Regions from separate parts of the Rhodococcus sp. NPDC003383 genome, predicted to be linked through region 2. Evidence: riboswitches for the same ligand, from Rfam matches in the RefSeq annotation. Region 2 holds a riboswitch; each other region holds the start of a gene.

Region 1 (10,397 bases), on a different contig from region 2:
CGGTGAGGGCCGAATACAGCGACGGGTCACCGGAACACAACCGCACGGCGTCGAGTCCGCGTCGGTGCGCATCGACGAGATGCGCGGTGATCTCGTCGAGATCGAGGTTCTGGGTGTCGATCAGTTCGGCGCCGGCCGCGCAGTGCGACAGCACCTCCTCGTCCAGGTAGGTGCCCGCGTACAGCACCATCGGCGCCTCACGCAGCAGGGCAACCGCCCGCAGCGTCAGCAGATCGGCCGCCCCCGGTCCGGAACCAACGAAATGTACTGTCATTTTCCACCTTTCACGACACTCCACTGCACCACCGGACGCAGCGCCTGCCAGCCGGTGAACGTTCCGATCGCGGCGGCGTGTTCGACCGACAGCCGCGTGAGTTCTCCCCCGCGGCGCTTCCACCACTCGACCAGCACCGCCTCGGTCTCCAGCGTCACCGCGTGCGCGACGAGGCGGCCACCGGGGCGCAGCGCATCCCAGCAGGTGTCGAGCACCCCCGGCCGGCTGCCTCCGCCGCCGACGAAGATCGCGTCGGGCGTCTCGAGTCCGGCCAGCACGGCGGGGGCGGCACCACGCACGACCTGCACCGTGGCCGGGACGCCGAGTCGGGCGGCGTTGCGTTCGATCGCGTCGGCGCGGGCGTCGTTGTGCTCGAGCGCGACGGTGCGGCAGCGTGGATCGGTGCGGGCCCACTCGATGCCCACCGACCCGGCGCCGGCCCCGACGTCCCACAGCACCTGGCCCGCTTTCGGGGCCAGCGCGCACACCGCCGCGACGCGGATCGGACGTTTGCTGAGTTGCCCGTCGTGCTCGAAACAGTCGTCGGGCAGACCCGGCGTGGTCGAAAACCCTTCAGCTCCGCAACATTCGATGCACAACAGGTTCAGGTCGGCGGCCGGCATGTCGACGAACTCGGAGGCCCGCCCGTCGCGGCGCGTTTCGTCGGTGGGATGTCCGAGGTTTGCGAGCACGGTGACGCGGGCGTCTGCGAAACCGGCGTCGACGAGCAGTCGCGCCACCTCCGCCGGACCGGAGGCGTCGGAGGTCAATACGACGAGGCGGCGGTCGCGTGTCAGATAGCGGCGCAATGTGCCGACGTGGCGGCCCACCAGGGTGACGGTGTCGCAATCCTCTGCGGCCCAACCCATCCGGGCCCTGGCCAACGCAACGGAGGATACCGTCGGGATCACCCGCACGGCACCGGATCCGAGTCGGCGGATCAGCGTGGTGCCGATGCCCGACACCATCGGGTCACCGGACGCGACCACGACGACGTCGCGCCCGGCGTGCCGCGCCAGCAGGTCGTCGAGACCGGCGAGCAGCGGCGACGGCCACGGCTCGCGGAGAGCGGGCGTGTCCGGCAGCAGTGCGAGGTGCCGGCGTCCGCCGATGAGCACGTCGGCCTGCAGCACCTGCGCCTGCCCTTCGGAGGTGATGCTGTCCCAGCCGTCCGCACCGACGCCGACGACATTGATCGAGGAACCCATGGCGGTGAACCATAACCGAGACTCTCCGGCTACACTCGGCGGCGGTAGTGACAATCGAGGTGCTCCTTCACAGGGGATAATCGGGAAGCCGGTGTGAATCCGGCACAGGCCCGCTGCGGTGACCCGGGAGTCGTCGATCACGCGCGTAAGCGCAGCCACTGGACCGTCGGTCCGGGAAGGCGATCGCACGGCGCTCGACCGGGAAGTCCGAATACCGGCCTCGATTCGGCTGCCGGACAGAACGTCCCAGCGGGAGCCTGTGGAGGATCTTGTGCACGTGTATCCGTTCAGCGCCGTCGTCGGCTCCGACGACCTGGCGCTGGCCCTGACCCTGTGTGCCGTCTCGCCGGCGATCGGCGGGGTGCTGGTGCGCGGCGAGAAGGGCACCGCGAAATCGACGATGGTGCGGGCGCAGGCGGCACTGTTGCCGCAGGTCACCGTGGTCACTGACTGTCGTTTCGGGTGCGATCCGGATGCCCCGGATCCGGCGTGCGTCGACGGTCCGCACCCCGCCGGTGCCGCCGCGCGCACCCGCCCGGCCCGGCTCGTGGAACTGCCGGTCGGCGCCACCGAGGACCGGGTCACCGGGTCGCTGCACCTGGGCAAGGCGCTGGCCGAGGGGACCGCGGAATACGAGCCCGGACTGCTCGCGCTCGCGCACCGCGGCGTGCTCTACGTCGACGAGGTGAATCTGCTGCACGACCATCTCGTCGATCTGCTGCTCGATGCCGCCGCGATGGGTCGTTCGACCGTCGAGCGTGACGGTGTCTCCGTCACGCACGCGGCCCGGTTCGTCCTGGTGGGGACGATGAACCCGGAGGAGGGCGAGCTGCGGCCGCAGCTGCTGGACCGGTTCGGGCTCACCGTCGAGGTCGCGGCGCCACGTGATCCCGCGCAGCGTGCGGAGATCGTCCGGCGTCGCCTGGCGTTCGATGCCGACCCGGACGGATTCGTCGCAAAGTGGTCCGACGCCGAGGCCGCGTTGTCGCGTCGCATCGCCGATGCCCGGCTCCGGCTCCCGCACGTCCGCCTGCCCGATGCCGCGCTCGTCGCGATCGCCGAGGTGTGCGCGGCGTTCGACGTCGACGGGATGCGCGCCGACCTGGTGACCGCGAAGGCCGCGGTCGCGCACGCCGCGTGGTGCGGGCGCGGCGAGGTGACCCGCGAGGACATCGCGGTCGCGGCGAAACTCGCGTTGCCGCACCGGCGTCGCCGCAATCCGTTCGACTCCCCCGGGATGGACGACCGGCTGCTCGACGACCTGCTCGACGACGGCGGCGAGCCCGACGGCCCCGACGACGATCCGGGCGGTGGTGGCTGCGAGGGCCCGGACACCTCCGGCCAGGATCCCCAGGGTCGGCCCGCCGAGACGACGGTGACGGCCCCCGCCGAGCCCTATCGTGCCCGCCTGCTGACCGCGGACCGGACCGGTCGCGGAGCGGCGGGGCGTAGGTCGCGGGCACGCACCACGATCGGCCGCACGGTCGGGGAGCACAACGGCGACTCCGGCCCGATCCACCTGCCCGCGACCATCCGCGCCACCGCCGCACGCCCGTGTGCCTTTGTGGCGGCTGGGACCGCCACAAAGGCACACGGGTGGGAGCTGCGGCGGAAGGTCATCGAAGGCAAGGAAGCCAACCTGGTGCTGCTGTGCGTCGACGCCTCCGGGTCGATGGCCGCGAAAGCACGGATGACGCAGGTGAAGACCGCGATCCTGTCGCTGCTGCTCGACGCCTACCGCCGCCGCGACACCGTCGGGCTCGTCACCTTCCGCGGCGACGGCGCGCATCTGCTGCTGCCTCCGACGAACTCCGTCGACGTCGCCGCGACCCGGTTGCGGGAACTGCCCGCCGGCGGCCGCACGCCGCTGGCGGAGGGGCTGGCCGAGGCCGCCGAGACCATTCGACGGCACCGCTTACGCGATCCCGACCGGCGGGCGCTGCTCGTCGTCGTCACCGACGGTCGCGCCACCGCCGGTCCCGACGCCGTGAACCGCTCACTCGCTGCCGCCGAACTCATTGCCGCACAGGGCATCTCCTCCGTGGTTCTGGACTCGGAGACCGGCCGGTTCCGGATGGGACTCGCACGACGGCTCGCCGAACGTCTGGGTGCCGAGTACGTCGCGGTCGGCGACGTGCAGGCCGACGCCATCACCACCGCGATCCGAGGGAGGGCCGCCTGATGCCGAAGGGACAACCGATCGCGGTCCCCGACGACGGTCTCACCACCCGGCAACGCCGGAACCGGCCGCTGCTCATGGTCAACACCGGCGACGGGAAGGGCAAGTCGACGGCCGCGTTCGGTCTCGCGCTGCGCGGCTGGAACCAGGGCTGGTCGGTCGCGGTCTTCCAGTTCGTGAAGTCCGCGAAGTGGCGGCTCGGCGAGCAGACGGCGTTCGAGACGCTCGGGGCGTTGCACGACGAACGCGGCACCGGCGGGGCCATCGAATGGCACAAGATGGGGTCGGGTTGGTCGTGGTCGCGCAAGGACGGCACCGAGGAGGACCATGCCGCCGACGCCCTCGCCGGATGGCGGGAGATCCGGCGCAGGCTCGAGGCCGAACAGCACGGGCTGTACGTGCTGGACGAGTTCACCTACCCGATCAACTGGGGCTGGGTGGACATCGACGAGGTCGTCGACACCCTCGTCCACCGCACCGGACATCAGCACGTGATGATCACTGGTCGCCGCGCCCACCCCAAGCTCGTCGACGCGGCAGACCTGGTCACCGAGATGACCAAGATCAAGCATCCGATGGATGCCGGACAGAAGGGCCAGAAGGGCATCGAATGGTAGGCACAGCATGGTAGGCACAGCATGGTAGCCATACCACGGCTGGTGATCGCCGCTCCCGCATCGGGGCACGGAAAGACCACCGTTGCAACAGGTCTCATGGCTGCACTCCGCGTGACCGGTCACGTCGTGTCCGGGCACAAGATCGGACCCGACTACATCGATCCCGGCTACCACGCCCTCGCCACCGGCCGCCCGGGCCGCAACCTCGACCCGCACCTCGTCGGCACCGACCTGGTCGCGCCGCTGTTCCTGCACGGAGCGGCCGGTGCCGATCTGGCGATCGTCGAAGGCGTCATGGGCCTGTACGACGGGATGCTCGGCACCGAGGGGTTCGCCTCGACCGCCCACGGCGCCGCGCTCCTGCAGGCCCCCGTGGTGCTCGTCGTCGACATCTCGCACGCCTCGCGGTCGATCGCGGCGGTCGTGCACGGCATGGCGTCCTACGACCGGGGCGTCCGTATCGCCGGGGTGATCCTCAACAAGGCCGGATCGCAGCGGCATTCCGACGAGGTGACCGCCGCGCTGGAACCGACCGGGATCCCCGTGCTGGGTGTTCTGCAGCGCGACGACGGGATCAGCGCCCCGTCGCGACATCTGGGGCTGGTGCCGGCGCAGGAGCGCGACGAGACGGCCGGGCAGCTGGACCGGCTCGCCGACCGGATCGCCGCGCACGTCGACCTCGCCGAGATCGTCCGGATCGCCCGCAGCGCACCGGATCTGCACGCAGAACCGTGGTCCCCCGGCGCCGGCACGGAGGAGGATGGTCCGGTCGTCGCGATCGCCGGCGGTCGCGCCTTCACGTTCCGCTACACCGAGACCGAGGAGATGCTGCGCGCCGCGGGATGTCGCACCGTCGTGTTCGATCCGCTGCGCGACGAACAGCTTCCCGACGGCACCGCGGGCATCTACCTCGGTGGCGGATTCCCCGAGGTGCACGCCGCGGACCTGTCCGCGAACACACCTCTGCGCGAACACCTTCGGAGTGCGATCCGCGCCGGGGTCCCGACGGTCGCCGAGTGCGCGGGATTGCTGTACCTGTGCCGCGATGTCGACGGCGCCGACATGGTCGGGGTGCTCGACGCCTCCGCCCGGATGACGCCGCGCCTGACCCTCGGCTACCGCACGGCGATCGCCCCTGTCGACAGCCTCCTCGCGGTCGCTGGGACGCGGGTGACGGGTCACGAATTCCACCGCACTGCAGTCGAACCCGGGAGCGAACCTGGGTGGCTGCTGAACGGACGGCCGGACGGGTTCGCGACCGCGACGCTGCACGCGTCGTACTTGCACACCCACTGGGCAGGGCACCCGTCGATGGCGCAGCGGTTCGTCGACGCCGTGCGCGGCGCGACGCCCGTCCCCGCACCCCCGCGCCGACCGCGGACGAAGGCCCCGGACCTGCATCACCACGGCGACCGCGAAGCCACCCCCGGGCTGGTGGACCTGGCCGTGAACGTGTCGCGGCGACCGCGTCCGGTCTGGCTCGACGACGCACTGCGCGCCTCACTCGACGAGCTGAGCCGATACCCGGACCCGAGTGCGGCGCGCGCGGCCCTGGCGGCACGTCACGGCCGGACCGCCGACGAGGTGCTGCCCACCGCCGGTGGCGCCGAGGCTTTCACCCTGATCGCCCGGGCGCGGCCCTGGCGCAAGCCGGTGGTGGTTCACCCGCAGTTCACCGAACCCGAGGCCGCGCTGATCGCCGCCGGGCACACCGTGCACCGGGTCCTGCTGCGACCGGAGGACGGTTTCGTGCTCGACCCGGCCCGCGTTCCCGACGACGCCGATCTGGTGGTGGTCGGCAACCCGACCAATCCCACGTCGGTGCTCCATCCGGCCGGGTCGCTGCGGTCGCTGGTGCGGCCCGGGCGCGTGGTCGTCGTCGACGAGGCGTTCATGGACGCGGTACCGGGCGAACCGGAAACACTGGCCGACGCGTTCGTTCCGGGACTGGTCGTGGTGCGGTCACTGACCAAGACGTGGGCGATCCCCGGGGTGCGGGCCGGTTACGTCGTCGGCGACGCCGCGGTGATCGCGGATCTCGCCGTGCACCAGCCGCCGTGGTCCGTGTCGACCCCCGCCGCGGCGGCGATGATCGCCTGCGCGTCGGCGCAGGCCACCACCGAATCCGAGGCCATCGCGGCCGAGATCGCTTCGCACCGAGAGTTTCTCGTCGATCAGCTGAACGCGCTCGGTTTTCCCGTCGCGGGCGATCCCGCCGGACCGTTCGTGCTGGCGCGGGTTCCCGAGGACACCCGGGAGAAGCTGCGCGCGAGCGGGTTCGCGGTGCGGCGCGGCGACACCTTCCCCGGCCTCGGCGAGGACTGGATCCGCATCGCAGTGCGCGACCCGCAGACCACCGGGGCGCTCGTCGACGCGTGGCGGTCCATCCGATGAGGGCGGCGGGACTGGCCCTCGGATACGTGGCCGACCGGATCTTCGGCGATCCGCGACGCGGGCATCCGGTGAGCGGATTCGGGGCGATCGCCCGCGCCACCGAACACAGGCTGTATGCCGACTCCCGCTGTGCCGGAACATTGTTCACCGCTGTCCTGGTCGGAGGCGCCGCTGCGCTCGGCTACGCCGCCGACCGCGCCACCCGGCGACATGCCCTGCTGAACACAACGGTCACCGCCGCCGCGACGTGGGCGGTACTCGGCGGGCGATCGCTCGGCCGCGAGGCCTGCGCCCTCGACGACCAGCTCCGCCGCGGAGATCTCGATGCCGCCCGCATCCAGGTAACCCATCTCGTCGGACGCGACCCCTCGCGACTCGACGCCGACGGAATCGCCCGGGCCACCATCGAATCCGTCGCCGAGAACACCTCGGACGCGGTCGTCGCCCCACTGGTGTGGGGGGCGCTGCTCGGCCCGGCCGGACTGCTCGGATACCGGGCGGCGAACACCCTCGACGCCCGCGTCGGCCATCGTACCCCCCGGTTCGATCGGTTCGGCTGGGCCTCCGCACGTTTCGACGACGCGTTGAATCTCGCACCCGCACGTCTCACCGCGCTGCTGGCGGCGCTGCTCGGCGACGATCCCGGGGCCGCGCTGCGCATCTGGCGGCGCGACGCGCACAAGCACCCGAGTCCCAACGCCGGGCCGGTCGAGTCCGCGTTCGCCGGAGCCCTCGGGGTCACGCTCGGGGGCGTCAACGTCTACCACGGGCGCGTCGAGGACCGCGGCACCCTGGGCGACGGCCCGCACCCGGTGCCCGTCGACATCGGCCGCACCGCCCGGCTCGCGGCGCGGGTCGGGGCGGGAGCGCTCGCCGTGGCGGTTGCCACGGCGCTCGCAGCCGGTCCCCGCGGCCGGTAGTTGCCCTGGACGTGGGTCGAACGCCCGCTGCCTCACAACCACCAGCGACCTGGACGGTGAGTTCGTTGCGCTCCGCCGGTATCGCGGAGGTGAGTCACCTCGACGCGAAGTCGGGCTGGACGAATGCCGTGACGCGGGTGCTGCGGTCGTGGAGCACCACTTCGCGGAATTGGTGGATGATCGCCCCGGTAGGGGCGTACAGGTGCTCGCCGCGGAACGGCCACTGGAACAGGGTCCCGGTGTGCCCGGGCAGCGACCCCAGCGCGGGGTCGGCATCGAGCTCGGCCTCGGTCACCTCGAACACCATTGCCACCTCGTCGGGATTGGGGCGAATCGGGTCCTCGAGCGGGCCGACCCACACCACCACCGGGGTGATCATGTATCCGGATCGGGTGACGAAGTCGTCGAGCCGTCCGAGTACCGCGCTCGAGTCCGCCGTAACCCCGAGTTCCTCCTCGAGCTCGCGCAGGGCCGCCTGCTCGGGAGTCTCACCGGCGTCGATACCGCCGCCGGGCAACGCGAACTGGCCGGGATGCGCCCGCATCCGGCTCGGGCGCAGCGTCAGCAGCAGCACCGGCCCGTCGGGACGCTCCACGACCGCCAGCGCGACCGCGGCACGGCGGCCCCCGGTATCGGCGGCGACGACCTGGAATCGATTGAGCGCGTGCGCGCACCGCTCCCGGGTCAGCACCGCGCCCCCGGGAGCCGCATCACGATCCGGAACCGAGTTCACCGTCTCCGCCGTCATCGCTCGACTGTAACCGAACGACGATGGCGCAGATGCCAGCCCGACCGTGTCGAACGAGGTGTGCCACCGACACCTTCCCGATCCGCCGAAGTCCTGGGTCCTGTCAGGGGTGGTGCTCCACCGTCGTCATGTGCCTGTACCCGATGCGGACGAGTTCGGTCAGCACGTTCAGGTCGACGTCGGCGAGCTTCGTGATGTACAGGCAGGCCGCACCGGTCTTGTGCTTGCCGAGGGTCGTGAGGAGGTCCGCAGCCCCCGGCGCGACGGTGAGTCCGTAGAGCGCGAGGTTCGTCTTCCGCGGGGCGAAGCCCACGGCGAGTGCGTCGCCTTCCCGGCCGCTGGCGTAGCGGTAGTGGTAGCTCCCGAACCCGACCATCGACGGTCCCCACATCACCGCCTGCTCTCCGGTCACCTCGCTCATCAGGTCGAGCAGCGTCCAGGCGTCGGCCCGCCGGACCGGGTGCTCGACCGTTCCCAGGAATTCCGGCACGGACTGTGTGGTGGGTTTGGTCTTGTTCTCGGCCATGATCGCAGTCTTGCAGCAACACGGCTGCCCCCGCGTGGTGAATCGGTGTAACGTTGTAATCAGTGCAACACGCACCTGCCGATCGGTCCCTGGGAGGACCATCATGACTACCTACAGGCGATTCGGCCGCCCAGGCGGCTGGCAGCAAGCCGACATCCCCGATGCGTCCGACGCGGCCGAATGGTTCGCCGGGCGACTACCCGACGACTGGTTCACCGGCCCCGCCGAGGTCGAGGTGGATCGGGAGGAGATCGTCGTCGTCGGCGCGCTTCCCCCACCCGACGAGAACAGCGACGCGACCGCGGACGGGCGCATCGCCCGCTTCCGGGAAACCACCCGCGGCGAGCGCATGCGCATCGCCGACGAGGCCGAGGCCCGCTACGGCCGGAAGGTCGCGTGGGGTGTCACCCTCGGCGATCGCCGAGTTCTGTTCACCCACTTGGCTGTTCCCGTGATGACGCGACTCCGCCAGCCCGAACGGAAGGTCCTCGACACGTTGGTCGACGCCGGTGTGGCACGCTCCCGGGCGGACGCCCTGAGCTGGACCGTCAAACTGGCCGGGCAGCACAGCGAAGCGTGGCTCGCCGAGCTGCGGGAGGCGATGCGCAAGGTCGACGATCTACGCGCCGAGGGACCACAACTCTGACAATTCGACAACGCCGACAGTTCAGCGGCGCTGCACCCACGACACCGCAGCGGTGACGGTCGCGACCGTGTCGACCCCTTCCGGCACGGCGGGCCGGCGCACCACGATCACCCGCACCCCGAGTTCGGCCGCCACGTCGAGCTTGGCGCGGGTGTAGGTGCCGCCCGAATCCTTGGTGACAAGGGTGTCGATGTGGTGTTCCCGCATCAGGTTTCGCTCGCCCTCGCGAGTGTAGGGCCCGCGGGTGCGCAGCACCGTCCATCGGGCCGGCACCTCGATGTCGAGCGGGTCGACGACCCGCACCAGGGTCTCGTGCCGGGCGAGCGGACCGACGAATCGGTGCAGGGTCTGGCGTCCCGTGCTCAGGAAGACGCGGTCGCCGCCGGCGGCGGCCGTTGCCGCTTCGTCGTGCCCGTCCACCCACGTCCACGTATCGGATCCGGCGGTTCCCGCCCAGCCCGGGCGTGCGAGCCGCAACAACGGGACACCCTCCCTCACACACGCCGTCACCGCGTTCGCGCTGATGCCGGCGGCGAACGGGTGTGTAGCGTCGACGACGGCTTCGATCGCGTTGTCCCGCAGAAACTTCTGCAAACCTTCGACCCCGCCGAAGCCCCCGATGCGGACCTCCCCGACCGGCAGTCGCGGGTCCGTGACCCGGCCGGCGAGGGAGGACACGAACGCGGTGCCGTCCGAATGCAGGTGCTCCGCGAGCGCACGGGACTCGCCGGTTCCGCCCAGGACGAGAACGGTCACGCCAGGACCCCGGTCAGCGTGGGCAGTCGCGACCTGTCCGACAGCATGCCCAGCAGGCGATCGACGTCCAGGTGCTGCTCGATCAGATCGGCCAGCACCTCGAGCCGCGCCTCCCGTTCGGCCGGGAAA
Region 2 (10,397 bases):
TCGAGGAGGACCAGGCGCTGGCCGTACTGGGCCGCGGACGTGAGATCGTGCATCGCGGCGATCACCGTCAGGTTCTCCTCGCACCGCATGGAATCGACGAGGTCGAGCACCTGCTGTTGGTGACCGATGTCGAGGGCACTGGTGGGTTCGTCGAGCAGGAGCACGTCGGGTTGCTGCGCCAGTGCGCGCGCCAGCACCACTCGTTGCAGTTCTCCGCCGGACAACTCGGTTGCCGAGCGGGGCGCGAAGTCTTCGAGTTCGAGCCGGGCGATGACCCGGTCGACGATCTCCACATCATGCGGCTTCTCGCTGCCGAAACGCGGAATGTGGGCGGTGCGTCCGAGCCGGATCAGTTCCCGCACCGTGACCCCTTCGGGAACGATCGGCCGCTGCGGCATCAACGCGACCGCCCGCGCCACCGCGCGTCGACCGGACTTGCGGGGCGTCACGCCGGCGACGGTGATGTCGCCGGTCGCGGCGACCAGTCCGGCGATCGAATGCAGCAGTGTCGTCTTGCCCGAACCGTTGGGGCCCACGAGCGACACCCACGTTCCGGCGGACACGACGAGGTCGATGTCGTGGAGGACCTCGACTCCTCCGCGTTTGGCCGACACAGACTTACACGTCACGGTCATGCGACACCCCGGCTGCGACGCAGGACGAACAGGAAGAACGGCGCGCCGATCGCGGCGGTGACGACACCGATGGGAAGTTCGGCCGGTGACATCGCGGTGCGAGCGACGATGTCGGCGAGAACGATGAAGGCCGCACCCACCATGAGCGACAGCGGCAGCAACAGTCGGTGGCCGGGACCCACGACGAGGCGCACCGCGTGCGGGATGACGATGCCGACGAATCCGATGAGCCCGCTGGCGGACACCACGGCGGCGGTGCCGAGGGTGGCCACGCCCACCAGAACCAGACGGACGCGGGCCGGGTCGATGCCGAGACTCGACGCTTCGACGTCGCCGACCGACATGACGTCGAGAGTCCGCCGGTGCAGCGCGATGACAGCGACCGACACGATCACGTAGGGCAGGATCGTCAGGACGTCGGACCAGCCGTCGGTGGACAGGCGACCGAGCATCCACGAATACACCTGACGCAGCGTGTCGTCGTGCAGCTGCATGAAGAACGTCTGGATGGCGTTGGCGAACGCAGCGACGGCGACACCGGCGAGGATGATGACCACTTCGGTGCGCCCGGTGCCGACGGAGCGTCCGAGCATGTACGTGGCGGCCACCGCGAGCAGACCGCCTGCGAATGCGGCCATGGGCACCCCGGCGAATCCGGCTGCGCCGCCGACGACGATGGCGAGGGTCGCCCCGAGACCCGCACCGCTCGACACTCCGAGAAGGTAGGGGTCGGCGAGCGGATTGCGGAACACGCCCTGGTAGGCGGCTCCGGCGATCGCGAGCATCGCGCCGACCACGGCACCGAGAACAACGCGCGGCATGCGGATGTTCCACAGGATCGCCTGCTGGCGCGTGGACAACCCGGAGTCGACGTCGACGAACGGCAGCGCATCGGCCATGTCGAGCAGGACGCCGCGCGCGGTGAGCCCCGCGGGACCGACGAGGATCCCGAGGAGCATCGCGGCGAGGAGAACGAGCGCCGCGCCACCCAGCACGAGGGCGCGGCGGCGCGGCGTCGAGGTCACGGTGTGGGCTGGACTGCCGGTGCTGCCGCGACGATCGCGGCGAGTTCGCGCACGAGATCCACGACGCGCGGACCCCATCGGCTGGCGATGTCCTCGTCGAGGACGTAGACGCGACCGTCGCGCACGGCGCCGAGTTCGTTCCAGCCGGCGCGCGCGGCGACGACTTCCGGCGTCACGCCGCAGCATTGCCCGTCGGCGAGGAACACGACGTCGGGGTTCTGTTCGAGGATGAACTCGTTCGACAGCTGCGGGTAGCCGTCGCCACCGGTGGCGATGGACCTGAGGCCGAGCATCCCGTAGATCTGCCCGATGTAGGTGTCGTCGGTGACGCTGTAGAAGGTGTTGTCGAGCTCGTGGTAGTAGGTGAGCGGAGTTTCCCGTTCGGGGAGGCCGGCGAGGGTCTCGTCGATGTCCGTCTTCATCTGCGCGACGAGTTCGGCCGCTTCGCCGACGTGTCCGGTGACGGCGCCGAGCTGCTCGATCTGGTCGTAGGTGTCGTCCAAGTCCTCGGCGGCCGGAAGGATCAGGGTTTCGACCCCGGCCTGTTCGAGCCCGGCGACGAGATCCGCCGTGTCGGCGTTGGAGACCACCAGGTCGGGTTCGTATCCGAGGATCGCCTCGACATTGGGGGTGAAGCCCGACAGGTCGGTGACGGGGGCCTCGGCCGGGTAGTCGGACCGGTCGTCGACGGCGATCACCTGGTCGCCCGCGCCGATGGCGAAGAGCATCTCGGTGCTGGTCGGACTCAACGACACGATGGCCTGCGGGACGTCGGCGGAAGCCGAGTCGGTCTCACCGGCGGGAGAGGTGTCGTCGCCACCGGAACACCCGGCGGCGAAGAGGGCGAATACCGTGATGCCGGCGGCGAACAACCGTCGGGTGTTGTCGAGGGGCACAGCCATCCTCCGTTGCTCGGAGGACGAAAACAGCACGGCTGCAACGGATGCGTTGCGGCACGCCACCGTCCTTCGTCCGAGGACCAGTACGTACGGCCCGCGACGCCGGCTGACCTGGCTCACCCGAGGTACGGGATTCACAGTTGCGGGACAGCGCCGGACTCGCACCGGCTTCACCGAAAACGCAGCGGGTGCCCTGTCGGCGTGACAGGACACCCGCAGCGTAGCCCACGGCTTACCAGGTCAGGACAGCGCCTGCTGGAGATCCTCGAGGAGATCCTGGGGATCCTCCAGTCCCACGGACAGGCGCACCACCCCGTCGGCCAGGCCGATCGCGGCGCGCCCTTCCGGGCCCATCGCGCGGTGCGTCGTCGTCGCCGGGTGCGTGATGAGCGACTTCGCGTCACCGAGGTTGTTGGAGATGTCGACGATCCGCAGCTTGTTGAGCAGCTCGAACGCTTTCTTCTTGCCTTCGCCCTCGGCGGCGGCGAGCTCGAAGGTGACGACGGTTCCGCCGCCGCTCATCTGCGACCGGGCGAGTTCGTACTGCGGATGCGATTCGAGGTACGGGTACTTGACCCAGTTCACCGCGTCCTGCGTCTCGAGGAACCGGGCGATTTCGAGCGCGGTGTCCACCGAGCGCTGCACGCGCAGCGGCATCGTCTCGAGGCCCTTGAGCAGCGTCCAGGCGTTGAACGGGCTCAGCGCCGGACCGGTGTGGCGGATGAGCTGCTGCACGGGCCCGTCGATGTAGTCCTTCGGGCCGAGGATGGCACCGCCGAGCACGCGGCCCTGGCCGTCGATGTGCTTGGTGCCGGAGTAGACGATGATGTCGGCACCGAGGTCGAGGCTGCGCTGCAGCAGCGGGGTGGCGAACACGTTGTCCAGCACCACTTTCGCGCCGGCAGCGTGTGCCATCTCCGAGACCTTGCGGACGTCGACGAGGGTCTGCATCGGGTTCGACGGGGTCTCGAAGAACACCGCGGTGGTCGGCACCGACAGTGCCTGCTCCCACTGGTCGAGGTCCTCGCCGTCGACGAACACGGTCTCCACACCCCACCGGGGCAGGATCTCGTTGCACACCACGAAGCACGAACCGAACAGGCTGCGGGCCGCGACGAGGCGGTCGCCCTGGCCGAGCAGCGCACCGAGTGCGGTGAACACCGCGGACATGCCGCTGGCGGTGGCGTACGCGCCTTCGGCACCGTCGAGCAGCCGCAGCCGCTCCTCGAACATCTTCACGGTCGGGTTGCCGTACCGGGAGTAGACGAAGTGGTCGACCTCACCGGTGAAGGCCTGCTCGGCGGCCTCGGCCGATTCGTACACGAAGCCGGAGTTGAGGTACAGCGCCTCGGAGGTCTCCTCGAATCCGGAGCGCAGCAGGCCGCCGCGGACACCGACCGTGGCAGGGCGCACCGAATCGGGCAGTGGCCGCTGGAACGCGCCACCCTGGGGAATTGCACTCACGACTGCCTCCACGGCAGGCCCGCCGCCCGCCAGCCCTGGGCGCCGCGATGACCCTCGGGGTCGAGGGCGCCTTCGAATCCTTCGAGAACGTTGTAGGACGGGGTCAGGCCCGCAGCGGTCGCCGCGACGGCGGCACCGATGGAACGCTGCCCCGAGCGACACAGGAAGACGACCGGCCCTTTTTCGATGCCGGCCTCGCGCAGTTCGTCGACGAACCGGGGGTTGGGCGCACCGTTCGGGTAGCCGACCCATTCGACGAAGACGGTGCGGCGACCGATGGACGAGGTCTCGGGGACCCCGACGTACTTCCACTCGGCGTCGGTACGCACATCGACGAGCACGGCATCCGGGTTTTCCTGCAGCAGCTCCCAGGCTTGCTGCGGCGTTATATCACCTGCGTAGCTCACCGCACCAGCTTTCCACAGACGTGTCGGGGCCTGCGAGGCGGGCGGGGAATCAGGCGGTGCAGATCCGCCAGTCGCCGTCGACGCGCGTCAACGACCAGACGACCGTGTCCTGCTCTCCGTCGACGGTGGTGCGGGTCTCGACGCGGCCCCGGCCTCCCTCGATGTCGACGGTGCCGAACTTGTCGATCGTGGCCTCCCCGTCGACGTCGGCGAGCGGAGCCTGATCGGCGGGCAGCTCGGCGCAGCGAAGCCGCGTCATCGCATCGTCGTCGTCGGCGTTGTGCGCTCGCACGTAGTCGTCGACCGTCCGGGACACCAGATCGGAGTCGCTCAGGGACTCGTCGGACGGTCCGAAGACCTGCCCGGCGACGACGACGAGGATGAGCACGACCACGACGGCGAGGGCCCCGAGGAACGGTCCGGCGGTGCTGCGTTCGGGCTCGTCGGGGTCCGGTTCGGGTGCGGGTCGCTTGTCTGCCATGCCCCCGATCCTAGGTGGAGGTCGATTGCCGCCGGTCGGGGCGCATTTGCCTCAATAAACCCTCTCGAGGTAGGAATTGGTTCATGGCCTACGCACACCTCGTTCGACGTCTCGCCGTCGACCTCTGTCGTGTGTCTGCCCATATGTGTTGTCGCTGAAGCGATTCCCCACCCAGCTGCGTTCTGCACGCACTCGCCGCCCGTCTGCCGCGGCACCGTGTCGGCCCATCAGAGGGCAACCTAAATTAAGCTGAATCACGTCCGTCCGTTCTCCGAAGAGGTAGTTGACCCCTGATGACCGATCAGACTCGTCCCCTTCGCGTCGCCATCGTCGGTGCCGGCCCCGCCGGTATCTACGCCGCCGATGCGCTCATGAAGTCCGACACTGCGCAGGATCCCGGGGTCAGCATCGACCTGTTCGAACGCATGCCGGCGCCGTTCGGCCTGATCCGCTACGGCGTGGCCCCGGACCACCCGCGCATCAAGGGCATCATCACCGCCCTGCACAAGGTGCTCGACAAGCCGCAGGTCCGCCTGCTCGGCAACCTCGACTACGGCACCGACTTCACCCTCGAGGACCTGAAGCGGTTCTACGACGCGGTGATCTTCTCCACCGGCGCCAACGCCGACCGGGCCCTGAACATCCCCGGCATCGACCTCGACGGCAGCTACGGCGCCGCCGACTTCGTGTCCTGGTACGACGGCCACCCGGACGTGCCGCGCGAGTGGCCGCTCGAGGCCGAGAAGGTCGCGGTGCTCGGCGTCGGCAACGTCGCCCTCGACATCGCCCGCGTGCTCGCCAAGACCGGCGACGAACTGCTGCCGACCGAGATCCCGCCGAACGTCTACGAGGGCCTGAAGAAGAACAAGGCCGTCGAGGTGCACGTCTTCGGTCGCCGCGGCCCGGCGCAGGCCAAGTTCACCCCGCTCGAGCTGCGCGAACTCGACCACTCGCCCACCATCGAGGTCATCGTCGATCCGGAGGACATCGAGTACGACGAGGGCTCCGAGCTCGCGCGCCGCAACTCCAAGCAGGTCGACATGGTCGCCAACACCCTGCAGGACTGGGCGATCCGCGACGTGGGCGACCGCCCGCACAAGCTGTTCCTGCACTTCTTCGAGTCGCCCGCCGAGGTGCTCGGCGAGAACGGCAAGGTCGTCGGTCTGCGCACCGAGCGCACCGAGCTCGACGGCACCGGCAACGTCCGCGGCACCGGCAGGTTCAACGACTGGGAGGTCCAGGCGGTCTACCGCGCCGTGGGCTACCTGTCGCAGAACATCGCGCAGCTGCCGTTCGACGACCAGGCCGGCACCGTCCCCAACGAGGCCGGCCGCGTCGTCGCCGACGAGACCGCCGAGGGCCACGACCGGTTCCTGCCGCACACCTACGTCACCGGCTGGATCAAGCGCGGCCCGGTCGGCCTGATCGGCCACACCAAGGGCGACGCGAACGAGACGGTCGCGAACCTGCTCGAGGACCACGCCAAGGGCCGGCTGAACACCCCGGCCGAGCCCGACGCGGATGCCGTCGTCGCGTTCCTCGAGGCCAGGGAGCTGCCGTACACCACGTGGCAGGGCTGGTACCGCCTCGACGCGCACGAGCGCAGCCTGGGCGAGGCCGAGGGCCGCGAGCGCGTGAAGGTCGTCGAGCGTGACGACATGTTCCGCGCGTCGGAGCCCCACAAGGCCTGACCCGCGGCCGACCCGCCGTTTTCCTGAGCGAACGGTACACTCACTCGATCAGATCGACTGGGTGTACCGTTCGTTCTGTTTCGGAGACCGGGCAGGACGACGGCAGGCCGAGCCTGAGCAAGCACGCGCGGAGCTCAGAGGACGAACAGCACGGCCCACAGCCAGGCGCCGGCGGCGACGAGGCCGCCGAGCAGTTCCACGAGCATCGACAGGCCGACCGCCTTGGTCGCCTCGACCGTCGAATCCCACGCACCGCGATGGGTGCGGTGCCGCTGCGCCTCGGACAGGTACATGCCGAGCAGGAAACCCAGCACCAGGCCGATCACCGGCACCACGAAGAATCCGACGATCCCGACGAGCCCACCGACGACGAGCGAGCGGGTCGGCACACCCGCCTGCCGGATCCGTTTGCCGGGCCACGTGTACTTCACGACGCCGGTGACGACCAGGGCGACCGTCGCGATCACGAACACGACCCACGCGGTGGTCCCGCCGGTGAGGATCGCCCACACCAGGATCGCGCCGAAGATCAGGATGGTGCCCGGCAGGATCGGCACGACGATCCCGAACAGGCCGACGAGGATCGCGAGGCCGACGAGGGCCTCCGCGCCGGCGCTCACGGTGCGACCGGCCGCACGAGGGAGGCGGCCTCGCCCGCCCGGGCCCGGGCGGTGTCGATGTCCGGGCCGGTGGCCACGGCCACCCCCATCCGCCGACGCGCGTAGGACTCGGGCTTGCCGAACAACCGCAGGTCGGACTCGGGCACGCGCAGCGCGTCGGCCACGCCCTCGAACGCGATACCGGTGGCGTCGACGCCCCCGTAGATCACGGCGGACGCACCCGGCGCGAGCAGCGAGGTGTCGACCGGGAGCCCGAGGATCGCGCGGGCGTGCAGTTCGAACTCCGACAGCCGCTGGCTGCGCAGGGTGACCAGGCCGGTGTCGTGCGGGCGGGGACTGACCTCGGAGAAGTACACCTCGTCGCCCTTGACGAACAGCTCGACACCGAACACGCCGCGGCCGCCGAGCGCGCCGGTGACCGCCGCCGCGATCTCCCGTGCCCGGGTCAGCGCCGCGTCGCTCATCGGCTGCGGCTGCCACGACTCGATGTAGTCGCCGCGGCTCTGCACGTGCCCGATCGGCTCGCAGAAGAACGTCTCGACGTCGCCGGAGTCACCGATCGCGCGGACGGTGAGCTGGGTGATCTCGTAGTCGAAGTCCACGAACCCTTCGACGATGACCCGGCCGTGGTTGATGCGCCCCCCGGCCAGCGCGTAGTCCCAGGCCGCGGGCATCTCGTCGGCGGACCGCACCGTCGACTGTCCCTTTCCCGACGACGACATCACCGGCTTCACGACGCACGGATAGCCGACCGCCTCGGCTGCGGCGAGCACCTCCGCGAGCGATTCGGCGAACCGGTAGGGCGAGGTGGGCAGGCCCAGTTCCTCGGCGGCCAGACGCCGGATTCCTTCGCGGTTCATGGTCAGCTGCGTGGCGCGTGCGGTGGGAATGACCTCGGCGAGCCCGCGTTCCTCGACGACGGCGAGCGCGTCGGTGGCGATGGCCTCGATTTCGGGGACCACCAGGTCGGGTCGTTCGGCCTCGATGATCGCGAGGAGCGCCTGGGGGTCACCCATGTCGACGGTGTGGGCGCGATGCGCGACCTGCTGCCCGGGCGCGTTCGAGTACCGGTCCACGGCGACCACCTCCACACCCAGCCGTTGCAGCGCGATGGTGACTTCTTTCCCTAGTTCGCCTGCGCCGAGCATGAGGACACGAGTGGCATTCGGCGACAGCGGAGTGCCGAGACGCGGTGAGATCATGGTGGGACTATATGTGGCACCGGCGTTCGTTCCGGGAGGATGCGATGGGCAGTAGCCAGACGGACAGCAGGACGCACGAGCACGACGGTGACGCGCCCGACATCGGCCGTGCCGACGTGCGGGATTTCACCGCCGCCGAGGTCCGGCACTTCACCACCGCCGGCCGTGATCCCGCGGACGAGGTGGACTGGCAGCGGCGCGACGCCCGCATCGTGCACCACGGCACCGGCGCGGTGGTGTTCGAGCAGAAGGATGTCGAGTTCCCGTCCGGCTGGTCGCAGAACGCGACGGACATCGTCAGCCAGAAATACTTCCGCGGCGAACTCGGCTCGCCGGGCCGGGAGACCTCGCTGCGCGACGTCGTGGCCCGCATCGTCGACACCATCACCGCGTGGGGCACCGCCGACGGCCACCTCGACGACCCGGAGGCGTTCGCGGCCGAACTGACGTACCTGCTCGTGCACCAGAAGGCGTCGTTCAACAGCCCGGTGTGGTTCAACATCGGCGTCCCGGACGTTCCGCAGCAGGCCAGCGCCTGTTTCATCCTGTCGGTCGACGACAGCATCGATTCGATCCTCGAGTGGTACCGGCAGGAGGCGGTGATCTTCAAAGGCGGTTCCGGGGCCGGGGTCAACCTGTCCCGGATCCGGTCGTCCGCCGAACCCCTGGGTGGGGGCGGTACCGCGTCGGGCCCGGTCAGTTTCATGCGCGGCGCGGACGCCTCGGCCGGGACCATCAAGTCCGGCGGCAAGACCCGGCGGGCCGCGAAGATGGTGATCCTCGACGTCGGCCATCCCGACATCGAGGAGTTCGTGGAGTGCAAGGCCATCGAGGAACGTAAGGCCCGCGTGCTCGACGCCGCGGGTTTCGACATGGGACTCGACGGCCGCGACAGCCATTCGGTGCAGTACCAGAACGCCAACAACTCGGTGCGGGTCACCGACGAGTTCATGCAGGCGGTCGTCGACGACGCGCAGTGGCCGCTGCGTGCGGTCACCACCGGCTCGACGGTGCGTACCGTGTCGGCACGAGAGTTGTTCGGGCGCATCGCATCTGCTGCGTGGGAGTGCGCGGACCCGGGCATCCAGTTCGACACCACCATCAACCGCTGGAACACCGCGGCGGTGACCGGCCGGATCAATGGGTCGAATCCGTGCTCGGAGTACATGCACCTCGACGATTCCGCATGCAACCTGGCGAGCCTGAACCTGCTGACGTTCCTGCTCGAGGACGGCACGTTCGACGTGGACGGGTTCCGGCACGCGGTGGCGGTACTCATCACCGCCCAGGAGATTCTCGTGGGCCGCGCCGACTATCCGACCGGGCGGATCGGTGAGACCTCGCGGCGGTTCCGCCAGCTCGGGTTGGGATACGCGAATCTCGGTGCGTTGCTGATGGCTTCGGGTCTGCCCTACGACAGCGATGCCGGCCGCGCGTACGCCGCGGCGATAACCGCCCTGATGACCGGGCACGCCTACGCGGTCTCGGCGCGCCTGGCCGAGCGGCTGGGGCCGTTCGACGGATTCGCCGAGAACCGGGAGCCGACCCTCGCCGTGCTCGCGCGGCATCGCGGCGCACTCGACGACGTCGACGCCGATCTCGCTCCCGGTCCGGTGCTCACCGCGGCCCGGGAGAGCTGGGACGAGGCGGTCGCGGGGGCGGCCGAGCACGGTGTGCGCAACAGCCAGGTGACGGTGCTCGCCCCGACCGGCACGATCGGTCTCGCAATGGATTGCGACACAACGGGTATCGAACCGGATCTGGCGCTGGTCAAGTCGAAGAAGCTGGTCGGCGGCGGCACGCTGTCGATCGTCAACCGCACGGTGCCGCGCGCCCTGTCGCGACTCGGTTACACCCCGGCGCAGGTCGCGGACGTGGTGACCCACCTGGACACCCGTCGCACTCTGACCGGCGCCCCGCACATCCGCGACGAGCACCGCGCGGTGTTCGCGACATCGATGGGCGACAACGTG
Region 3 (10,397 bases), on a different contig from region 2:
TCGCCGGATCCAACTTTTCGAGCGTGGTGACCTCGAGAGACTCGCCGGGCCGGCCCACGTCCCGGCCGACGACGACCACGGTGTCGGCCGGACGGTGCCGCAGCAGCACCGTCTTGGCGTCGGCGACCTGCGTCGTGCGCGACCGCGACGCCGGGTTGTAGATGCCGAGGACCAGGTCCGCCTGCGCGACCGCGACGAGGCGTTTCTCGATGACCGGCCACGGCTTGAGCCGGTCGGACAGGCTCATCACCGCGAAGTCGCCGCCGATGGGGGCGCCGACGCGCGCGGCGACAGCCTGGATCGCGGACACACCCGGGATCACCCGGACCGGAACCTCTGCGTAGCGGTCGTCCTGCGCGGCCTCGAACACCGCCGACGCCATGCCGAACACGCCCGCGTCGCCGCCGGACACGACCGCGACCTTTTCGCCCCTCAGTGCCAGCTCGAGAGCAAATCGCGCGCGGTCCACCTCGACGGTATTTCCGCTCGAATGACGTTGCAGCCCCGGACGAACCGGCACCCGATCCACATAAGGCCCGTACCCGACCACATGATCCACGTCGGCGAGCGCCGCGGAAGCCTCCGGGGTCAGCCACCGTTCGTCGGCGGGACCCAGCCCGATCACCAGCAGCTCCTGCGCCGCAGGCAGTTCCGGATTCTGTTCGACCTCGGGGCGGGAGCGGTCGGCGGTGTCACGATTGCGCGGCGCCCGGTCGCCGGGCGCCAGGATCACCGAGAAGTACGGCACCGCATCGGGATCCACCTCAGCGGCCGGTGCGATGCGCTGACCGCCCATCGATGCGTGTTCGACGTAGACGGCGTCGTCGAGTCGGCCGGCCTGGGCGAGGGCGTTGCGTACGGCGGGAAAGGTCCGGCCCAGCTTCATGATCACGGCGCCGTCCGTGTCGGCGAGGCGCCGCGCCAGTTCCGGTTCCGGCAGGGTGCCGGGCAGGATCGTGAGCACGTCGGTGCGCCGTACGAGCGGTTCCGCGGCTGCGGCGGCCGCGGCGGAGAACGACGTCACGCCCGGAACGACTTCGGCAGCATACTGTTCCGAGAGTCGATCGTGCAGGTACATGTAGGAGCCGTAGAACAGCGGATCGCCCTCGCAGAGCACGACGACGATCCGGCCGGCATCGAGGTGTGCCGCGAGCCGTCCGGCGCAGTCGTCGTAGAAGTCGGCGATCGCGCCGTCGTACCCGCCGGGGTGGTCGGTGGTGCCGGTCGTCACCGGATACACCAGCGGTTCCTCGAGTGCGCCGTCCGGGATGAGTTCGGCGGCAATGGATCGTGCGATGGATCGGCCGTGCGTGCCGGAGTGGTACGCGATGACGTCGGCCTCGCCGATGAGTCTCGCCGCCTTGCGGGTGATCAGTTCGGGATCGCCGGGGCCGAGACCCACGCCGTAGAGTCGTCCGGTGCTCATTCCTGCTCCTGCGCCAGTGCATTGAGTGCGGACGACGCCATCGCCGACCCGCCACGTCGTCCCCGGACCGCGAGGAACGGGATCTGCAGTTCGTGTTCGATCAGGGCTTCCTTCGATTCCGCGGCACCGATGAATCCGACCGGCACACCGACGATGGCGGCCGGCCGCGGGGCGCCCGCGTCGAGCATCTCGAGCAGGTGGAACAGGGCGGTGGGCGCGTTGCCGATCGCGACGACCGCGTTCTCGAGATGCTCGGCCCACAAAGACACCGCCGCCGCGGACCGGGTGGTACCCCACCGTTCGGCGAGGCCCGGCACCCGGGGATCGCCGAGCAGGCACAGCACGGGGTTGTCCGCCGGAAGTCGCTTGCGGGTCACGCCGGAGGCGACCATGTTCGCGTCGGTGAGGATCGGGGCACCGGAGTTCAGTGCGTTCCGTGCCGCCCCGACCAGTCCGGGATGGATGACCAGATCGCGGGTCAGGTCGGTCTGGCCGCTCGCGTGGATCATCCGGACCGCGACCTTCTCCGCATCGGCCGGGATCCCCGAGAGGTCGGACTCGGCGCGGATCGTTGCGAACGAGCGAACGTAGATCTCGGCGCCGTCGGTTTCGTACTCGTACCGGCGGGGTGGGGGTGTCTCGATCACATGGAACTCCTGGCGACGACGAGGGTATGGGGAAAATGTGGTGCGCCGCAAGCACGTTCGCATCCGACGATGTGGACATGCCGGGAAGGGGCCGGCCCCGCGACGGTTCGTCGGGCCACTTCTCGCGTATCGCTGCGGGCGAGACTACACCCGGGTGCGCCGGTACACGCGGTCACCCGAGACCACGGCGAATCCGCGGCAGCGTCGAATCCCACAACCGTAAGCGCCTCCACGTCGGTATCGGCGGGAAGGACGAGTCCGCGCCAGGGCGTGACGATCACACCGCTGTCCGGGAGTGCCGCGACCATCGACGGCGTCAGGATTCCCAGGGGCACCCGGACGGACACCGCGCCGTCGAGAACCCCGTACGGCATTCGGTGCCGCTCCGGACGGGGGAGCGGTGCGGTACCGCCCAGTTCGCGGCCCTTGCCGGGTAGTTGCCGCACGTTCCAGCGGGTTTCGCGGATCGCGACGAACCTCAGCGCGGTGTCGATCAGTGTCCGGACCGCGTCCGCAGTCGGGACGACCGGTCCGCTCAGGGCGCCGATCCCGATCCGCATCCGATCCGAATCGAGCGCCGTCGCGGACAGATCGCACCGGAGACCGGCGACGTCGCCGCGGCCGTCGTCGACACCGAACAGGAACCGGCCCGGCAGGTCGGCGAGCGCCGGTTCGCGGCACAGCGCAGCGTCGAGTGCACCGACGATCGGGCGCACATCCGCGAACCCTCCGGTGAGTCCCGACAGCGGGGACGCGACGATGTTGCGGACCCGTTCGTGGCTCGCGGACGGGAGGAACCCGGCCGTCGCGATCGATTCGATCAAGCCGGTGGGCACGCCGCCGCACTCGTCGACGACGACACCTCTGACCTGCAGGTTTCCCCGAGAGGTGAGGTGTACGTCGCCGTCCGCGAATGCGCGTGAGGCCGCCGCGAGGAGTCGCAGACCCCCGTCGGGAAGACGCCCGCCCGGGGCGCGAACGCGCACCAGTGCGCCGTCCGCGGCGAGGTGCGGCCGCAGCAGGCCGGGGCAGCGATCCGGAGGGAGATGGTCGGCCGAATGGTCCGTCATGGGCGCACATGGTTGCACACCTGCCGAAATCGTGCGCTAGGCTCGGCGTGCCGTGGTGCTCGGGAAGCCGGTGGGAAACCGGCGCGGCCCTCGCCACTGTGAGCGGGTAGTTGTTCGCCCTCGTCCGTGCCGGTTCGCCGGTGCGGAGACCACTGGAGTCACCTCCGGGAAGGTCGGCCGAGCAGCGTCGATCCGTCAGCCAGGAGACCGGCCACGGCACGCGAGGTCCACGAGGGTTTGGAGACTGAACATGGCTGTATTCGTGCTGTTCCGGGGCGCGCAGTGCCGCGCCTGACGTTGCTGTCGACGTCCGACACCGACCTGCTGTCGGCGCGGGCCGGTGGCGCCGACTGGGTGATCGGCAATCCGTCCCGGCTGGACCTCTCCGGCGAGTCCCCGGCGGCGCTGCCCGCGCTGCTGGAGGGCTCCGACCTGGTGGTCGTGCGGATCCTCGGATCCGCGCGTTCCTGGCAGGACGGGCTCGACCGGGTTCTCGCACAAGGGGTCCCGGTCGTCGTCCTCGGTGGGGAGCAAACCCCCGACGGCGAACTGATGAGCTACTCGACCGTGCCGATCGGGATCGCGGCCGAAGCACACCGGTATCTCGCCTACGGCGGACCTGCGAATCTGGCCCGGTTGCACGCATTCCTGTCGGATACCGTGCTTCTCGGCGGCGACGGATTCGAAGCCCCGGCGGCGCTGCCCGAATGGGGTGTCGCGGAGCGTCCTGCGCTTGCGCCCGGCGGCTTGCCGAGGGTGGGGGTGGTCTTCTACCGCGCCCACCACACCAGCGGAAACGTCCGATTCGCACACGATCTCGCGGATGCGATCGACGCGACCGGACGAGCGCAGGCCGTGGTGATCCACTGCGCCTCGTTGCGCGGGGCACCCGACGATCTGCTCGCCGAACTCGGCAGCCTCGACGCCCTGGTGGTGACGGTGCTCGCGGCCGGCGGCACCCGCCCGGCGACCGTCGGCGCGGGCGGGGACGACGAGGCGTGGGACGTCGCGGCGCTGGCCGCTCTCGACATCCCGATCCTGCAGGCGCTGTGCCTGACCTGGAGTCGCGACAGCTGGGCCGACTCGGACGACGGTGTCTCCCCGCTGGATTCGGCCACCCAGATCGCGGTTCCCGAATTCGACGGCCGGATCATCACGGTGCCGTTCTCGTTCAAGGAGTTCGACGCCGACGGCCTGCCGCGGTACGTCACCGATCCTGAACGTTGCGCCAGGGTCGCGGGAATCGCGGTAGCCCACGCGCGATTGCGGCACGTGCCGCAATCGCAGCGCCGCATCGCGATCATGCTCTCTGCCTACCCGACGAAACATTCCCGCGTGGGAAACGCGGTGGGTCTGGACACGCCGGTCTCGGCGATCCGTCTGCTCCGGGCGATGCGCGAACAGGGCTACGACCTGGGCGAGGGCTTCCCCGGCATGGATCTGGCGGACGATACGGAGGCCGGAAATGCCCTGATCCACGCGCTCATCGACGCCGGCGGTCAGGACGAGGAGTGGCTCACCGCCGACCAGCTGTCCGGTAATCCGGTGCGCGTCACCGCCGAGCGGTATCGCGAGTGGACGAAGGACCTGCCCGCGGAGCTGACCGACGCGATGACCGAGGCGTGGGGTGAGGCACCCGGGTCGTTGTTCGTCGACGGCGAAGGCGACGACAAGGCCATCGTCCTCGCGACCCTGCAGGCCGGCAACGTGGTGCTGATGATCCAGCCGCCCCGCGGATTCGGGGAGAACCCGGTCGCGATCTACCATGACCCGGACATGGCGCCCTCCCATCACTACCTGGCCGCATACCGTTGGGTGGAGCGCGGATTCGAGGCCGACGCGGTCGTGCACCTCGGCAAGCACGGTTCGATGGAGTGGCTGCCCGGAAAGAACGCGGGACTGTCGGCGGCGTGCGCGACCGACGCCGCGATCGGGAACCTGCCGCTGATCTACCCGTTCCTCGTCAACGACCCCGGTGAGGGCGCGCAGGCCAAGAGGCGCGCGCACGCGACGATCGTCGACCACCTGATCCCGCCCATGGCGCGCGCCGAATCCTACGGCGACATCGCACGTCTGGAGCAACTGCTCGACGAGTACTCGAACATCGCGGCGATGGATCCGGCGAAACTCCCGGCGATCCGCGCCCAGATCTGGACGCTGATCCAGGCCGCGAAACTCGACCACGACCTCGGCCTGGACGGCCGGCCGCACGACGCCGAGTTCGACGACTTCCTGCTGCACGTGGACGGGTGGCTGTGCGAGGTCAAGGACGCCCAGATCCGCGACGGACTGCACGTGCTCGGCGGTGCTCCCGTGGGCGAGGCGCGTGTGAATCTGGTGCTGTCCATCCTGCGGGCCGCCCAGGTGTGGGGTGGCAAATCGCACGCCGTGCCGGGTCTGCGTGCTGCGCTGGGTCTGAAGCCCGATGCGCCGCTGACCGAGGTCGACGCCGTCGAATCGCAGGCCCGGTCGCTCGTCCAGGCGATGGAGGACGGCGGGTGGGTACCCGAAATCGCCTCGTCCACCGTGGAATCCGTGCTCGGGCACACTGATGCCGAGGTCGCTCGGGTGCTCGGATTCGCCGCCGAGCAGGTCGTGCCGCGGCTCGCGCAGACGACCGGCGAGCTCGACGCCGTGCTCCACGCTCTCGACGGCGGCTATGTCCCCGCCGGGCCGTCCGGCTCACCGCTGCGCGGTTTGGTGAACGTGCTGCCGACGGGACGCAATTTCTACACCGTCGACCCGAAGGCGGTGCCGAGCCGTCTCGCCTACGACACCGGTGTCGCTCTCGCGAACGCCCTGGTCGAACGCTATCTCGCGGATACCGGAAGCTACCCGCGGTCGGTGGGACTGTCGGTGTGGGGGACCTCCGCGATGCGCACCTCCGGCGACGACATCGCCGAAGTCCTGGCGCTGATCGGTGTCCGGCCGGAATGGGACGCCGAATCCCGCCGGGTTCGAGAGCTGACCGTGATTTCGCTCGAGGAACTCGGCCGTCCCCGCATCGACGTCACCGTCCGCATCTCCGGGTTCTTCCGCGACGCCTTCCCGCACGTGATCGGGATGCTCGACGACGCGATCCGCATGGTCGCGGCGCTCGACGAGCCCGATGACCTGAACTATGTTCGCGCCCACGCCGAGCGGGACGAGGCAGAGCACGGTGATCCGGAGCGCGCGGTGCGGCGGATCTTCGGGTCGAAACCCGGGTCCTACGGCGCGGGCATCCTGCAGCTCGTCGACTCCGGCAACTGGCGTACCGACGAGGACCTCGCCGAGGTGTACACCGCGTGGGGTGGATTCGCGTACGGCCGGAACGTGCACGGCGAGCCCGCCGCCGAGGACATGCGCGCCAACTACCGGCGCATCGCGGTCGCGGCGAAGAATACCGACACCCGCGAACACGACATCGCCGACTCGGATGACTACTTCCAGTACCACGGCGGCATGGTCGCGACCGTGCGCGCGCTGACCGGCAGCGACCCCGAGGCGTACATCGGTGATTCGACGACGCCGGACGCCGTGCGCACCCGGTCGCTGTCGGAGGAGACCGCGCGGGTGTTCCGGGCACGCGTGGTCAATCCGCGGTGGCTCGCGGCGATGCGCCGGCACGGCTACAAGGGCGCGTTCGAACTGGCAGCGACCGTCGACTACCTCTACGGATACGACGCGACCGCCGGCGTCGTCGCCGACTGGATGTACGAGACCCTGGCGCAGACCTACGCCCTCGACCCGGAGAATCAGCAGTTCCTGCGCGAGGCGAACCCGTGGGCGCTGCGGGGAATCGTGGAACGCCTCAGCGAGGCCGCCGATCGCGGGCTGTGGGCCGAACCGGACCCGTCGACGATGCAGGCGCTGCAACAGGCCTACCTCGACGTCGAGGGTGACCTCGAGGACCGCGGATGAGAGTGCGCCTCATCGGGATCGGACCCGGCGGACCGGACGATCTGACGGTCGCCGCGGTGCACGCGCTCAACGAGGTGGACGTGTTCCTCGTCGCGGACAAGCAGCGCGGCGTGGACGATCTGGTGTCGGTGCGCGAGGAGATCTGCCGACGTCACATCACCGGCGACCACCGGATCGTCGTCGTCCCGGACCCGCCCCGTGATCGGGCACCGGAACGGTACGGCGACGAGGTGCGGGATTGGCATGCCGCCCGCGCGCAGGTCTACGAGACGGTCCTCCGCGAACAGGTCCGCGACGGCGAGACCGCCGGATTTCTCGTGTGGGGCGATCCGAGCCTGTACGACAGCACGATTCGCGTGATCGAACGGATCCGCGACCGCGGTGTCGTCGACCTCGAATACGACGTGATCCCCGGCGTCAGCAGCGTGCAGATGCTCGCCGCGCGGCATCGACTGGTGCTCAACAGGATCGGCGGTCCGGTCACGATCACGACCGGCCGCCGCCTTTCACGTGAGGTCGCGGCGGGCGGCGACAACCTCGTCGTGATGCTCGACAGCGATCTATCGTGCACGGAACTGCCCGGGGAATGGGACATCTGGTGGGGCGCGAACCTCGGTACGTCCGACGAGGAACTCGTCGCCGGACGTCTGTCCGAAGTCCTCGGGCACATCGAGGCCGCGCGGTCGCGGTCGAAGGCCGCACGTGGCTGGGTGATGGACACCTACCTGCTGCGGCGAGCCTGACCCGAATTTATCGCTGCGCGAACAGGACCGCCGGGCGCGGCCCGGTATCGGTGGGCGACTTGCTCAGCACGACGGGCAGCCACTGTGAGGTGAGCGCGACCATCGCGAGCCAGGCGAGCACCATCCCGAACGACGGCGAATGCGGCGCAGACGTTTCCATCCCGTTCTGCGACCAGTATCCGAACAGACCGAACAACGAGGACAGGCCCGAGCCGAGCATCGCCGGCACGGCCAGGCGCCACCGGCGCAGGCACAGCGCAGCGGTCGAGATCCCGACCCCGAACACGGTCGCCAGGGTCACGAACAGACGCATCGGAACCGTCACGGGCGCGTCCGCACCGAACCAACCGGCGAGCACGGTCCACGACGCTGCACTCTCGGTCGTGGGCAGCAACAGTGCGACGACCAGCACCGTCACGCATCCGGAGAGCACCCACTGGCGGCGACCGGCACGGAATTCACCGGCGACCTTCTTCTCGATGCGGGCGAACTCGTGGCGGTAGGCGGACAGGTCGTCGCTCACCGGTACTCCTCCTCGCTCAGGGCACAAGGTCCCCAGTATGCCCCGGCACCCCTGGTGAGGGGTTCGTGGGGTCGGGCGAACAGAATCTCGGTGCCGCCGATCGCGAGCAGGGGGCGCCGAATTCTGCACGCAAGCGATGTCGGCTGTGTCACGATTGCACCACTCAGACACCCCGACAGGAACTTTCCCATGAGTGGTTCGAGTGGTTTCAGGCGTCAGTGCGCGATCGTCGTCACGGTGGTCGTGGCCGCCCTCTGGTCCGTGGTGGCGGCGTCCCCCGCCTCCGCCGACGGCGGCACGCTGCGCGGGCGGGTGCTCACGGCAGGCGCGCCGCTCGCCGGCTACGACGTCGCCCTGTTTGCCTCGGGCGTTCCCGCACCCCTCGGCACCGCGCGGTCCGGTCCGGACGGCGCCTTCACGATCGACTACACCGCGCCCGCGGGCACGCCGGTGGTGTACGCGGTCGCCACGAACCCGGGGGATCGCCGCGTGACGCTGGCGAGCGTGCTCGGGGCGGGCGGGCTCCCCGGCGACGTCGTGATCAACGAGAGGACGACGGTGGCCACCGGGTTCGCGCTCGCCCAGTTCACGAACGGCGGGCGCATCGACGGTAGTGCGCCGGGCCTGCCGAACGCCGCGGGTATGGCGCGCAATCTCGTCGATCCCGTCAGCGGGGAGGTCGGTGCCGTGCTCGCGACCTCGCCCAACGGCCCGGACACCGAAACCCTGGGCACCTTCGGCTCTCTCGCCGACATGATCGCCAATTGCGTTGCGGTCCCCGTGGTGTGCGATCAACTGCTGAATCTGGCTGGTGAGCCCGGGCAGGGAACGGCCGCCGACACCTGGCAGGCGATGGTGAACACCGCCCGACACCCGTGGCAGAACGTACCGGCGCTGTTCGCGCTGTCGAAGGCGGGACCTGCTCCGTACCAACCGGATCGAGTGCTGCCACCGAGCGCATGGACGCTCGCGTTGCGGTTCGTCGGGGACGGACATTCCATCGACGGTCCCGGCAACATCGCCGTCGACGACGACGGCAACATCTGGGTGACCAACAACTACCAGTACGCGCCCAGCGCGCAGACCCCGGTGTGCGGGGCGAACAACCTGATCAGGCTGACCCCGACGGGGCAGAACTTCCCCGGGGCGCCGTACACCGGCGGTGGGCTCAGTGGTGCCGGGTTCGGCATCGACATCGACGACGACGGGAACGTGTGGGTCGCGAACTTCGGCTTCGCAGCGCCGGTTCCGGACTGTCCCGAACAGGATCAGCCGCCGCACAACAGCGTGTCGCTGTTCTCGTCCGACGGCGTCGCGCTCTCGCCCGACGAAGGTTTCACGCAGGGCGGGATCAGCTGGCCGCAGGGCACCATCGTCCACGGCAGCGGCGACGTGTGGTTCGCCAACTGCGGCAACGACAGTGTGACCGTCTACCCCGGAGGGGATCCCGGGTCGGCGCGGCAGCTCACCGACCTCGGGATCGTCAAACCGTTCGGTCTCGCCGAGGGCACCGGCGGCACGGTCTTCGTCACCGGGAACGGGAGCGATACGGTCGCCGTGCTCGGGCCTGACGGCACCCCGATCGTGCCGCCGGTCGCCGGGGGTGGACTGGACAAACCGCTCGGGGTCGCGACCGACAGTGCCGGGACCGCCTGGGTCTCGAACTCCCGCACGATCGGTATCCCGTGCCCGACCCCGGAAGGGCCTGTAGATCTGGACGGGACGTTGACCCGGATCGGGGCGCGCGGCGAACTGCTGACCCCGACGCCGCTGTCCGGTGGTGGCCTGCGTATCCCGTGGGGCATCGCCGTCGACGGCATCGACAACGTGTGGGTCGCGAACTTCGGCGGGCAGGCGCTGTCACAGTTCTGCGGTGTGCGGGTCGTGGCGTGCCGGCCGGGCACGACCACCGGCGCGCCCATTTCGCCGGACGGAACCGGCTACGGGTTCGACGGATTGACCCGTAGTACCGCCGTCGCGATCGATCAGGCGGGCAACGTGTGGGTGACCAACAACTGGAAGCAGATCCCGATCCAGACGAATCCGGGTGGCTACGAGATGGTGGCGTTCGTCGGCGCCGCAGCC

The links. Region 2 has a riboswitch for cobalamin ahead of ACWDTS_RS02040 (ABC transporter substrate-binding protein). Riboswitches for the same ligand answer to the same signal wherever they lie in the genome.
Region 1: linked by a shared signal. The riboswitch ahead of ACWDTS_RS03770 (VWA domain-containing protein) and the one ahead of ACWDTS_RS02040 (ABC transporter substrate-binding protein) in region 2 are both predicted to bind cobalamin.
Region 3: linked by a shared signal. The riboswitch ahead of cobN (cobaltochelatase subunit CobN) and the one ahead of ACWDTS_RS02040 (ABC transporter substrate-binding protein) in region 2 are both predicted to bind cobalamin.

The regions. Positions count from the first base shown of each region.
Region 1 is NZ_JBSFRG010000003.1:17,113-27,509, forward strand. It holds gene ACWDTS_RS03760 (cobalt-precorrin-4/precorrin-4 C(11)-methyltransferase) at 1-274, opposite strand, end outside; gene cbiE (precorrin-6y C5,15-methyltransferase (decarboxylating) subunit CbiE) at 271-1,482, opposite strand; cobalamin riboswitch at 1,523-1,719, shown strand; gene ACWDTS_RS03770 (VWA domain-containing protein) at 1,754-3,664, shown strand; gene cobO (cob(I)yrinic acid a,c-diamide adenosyltransferase) at 3,664-4,278, shown strand; gene ACWDTS_RS03780 (cobyrinate a,c-diamide synthase) at 4,300-6,672, shown strand; gene ACWDTS_RS03785 (cobalamin biosynthesis protein) at 6,669-7,592, shown strand; gene ACWDTS_RS03790 (NUDIX hydrolase) at 7,687-8,340, opposite strand; gene ACWDTS_RS03795 (DUF1801 domain-containing protein) at 8,444-8,866, opposite strand; gene ACWDTS_RS03800 (hypothetical protein) at 8,970-9,512, shown strand; gene ACWDTS_RS03805 (cobalt-precorrin-6A reductase) at 9,534-10,268, opposite strand; gene ACWDTS_RS03810 (cobyric acid synthase) at 10,265-10,397, opposite strand, start outside.
Region 2 is NZ_JBSFRG010000002.1:19,482-29,878, reverse strand. It holds gene ACWDTS_RS02050 (ABC transporter ATP-binding protein) at 1-635, opposite strand, end outside; gene ACWDTS_RS02045 (FecCD family ABC transporter permease) at 632-1,594, opposite strand; gene ACWDTS_RS02040 (ABC transporter substrate-binding protein) at 1,657-2,562, opposite strand; cobalamin riboswitch at 2,644-2,778, opposite strand; gene ACWDTS_RS02035 (O-succinylhomoserine sulfhydrylase) at 2,800-4,023, opposite strand; gene ACWDTS_RS02030 (rhodanese-like domain-containing protein) at 4,020-4,430, opposite strand; gene ACWDTS_RS02025 (Rv0361 family membrane protein) at 4,480-4,911, opposite strand; gene ACWDTS_RS02020 (FAD-dependent oxidoreductase) at 5,205-6,602, shown strand; gene ACWDTS_RS02015 (DUF456 domain-containing protein) at 6,737-7,222, opposite strand; gene purT (formate-dependent phosphoribosylglycinamide formyltransferase) at 7,219-8,424, opposite strand; gene ACWDTS_RS02005 (vitamin B12-dependent ribonucleotide reductase) at 8,469-10,397, shown strand, end outside.
Region 3 is NZ_JBSFRG010000003.1:83-10,479, reverse strand. It holds gene ACWDTS_RS03730 (precorrin-2 C(20)-methyltransferase) at 1-1,426, opposite strand, end outside; gene ACWDTS_RS03725 (precorrin-8X methylmutase) at 1,423-2,073, opposite strand; gene ACWDTS_RS03720 (cobalamin biosynthesis protein CobG) at 2,070-3,143, opposite strand; cobalamin riboswitch at 3,180-3,373, shown strand; gene cobN (cobaltochelatase subunit CobN) at 3,426-7,046, shown strand; gene cobF (precorrin-6A synthase (deacetylating)) at 7,043-7,789, shown strand; gene ACWDTS_RS03705 (Rv2732c family membrane protein) at 7,797-8,312, opposite strand; gene ACWDTS_RS03700 (hypothetical protein) at 8,502-10,397, shown strand, end outside.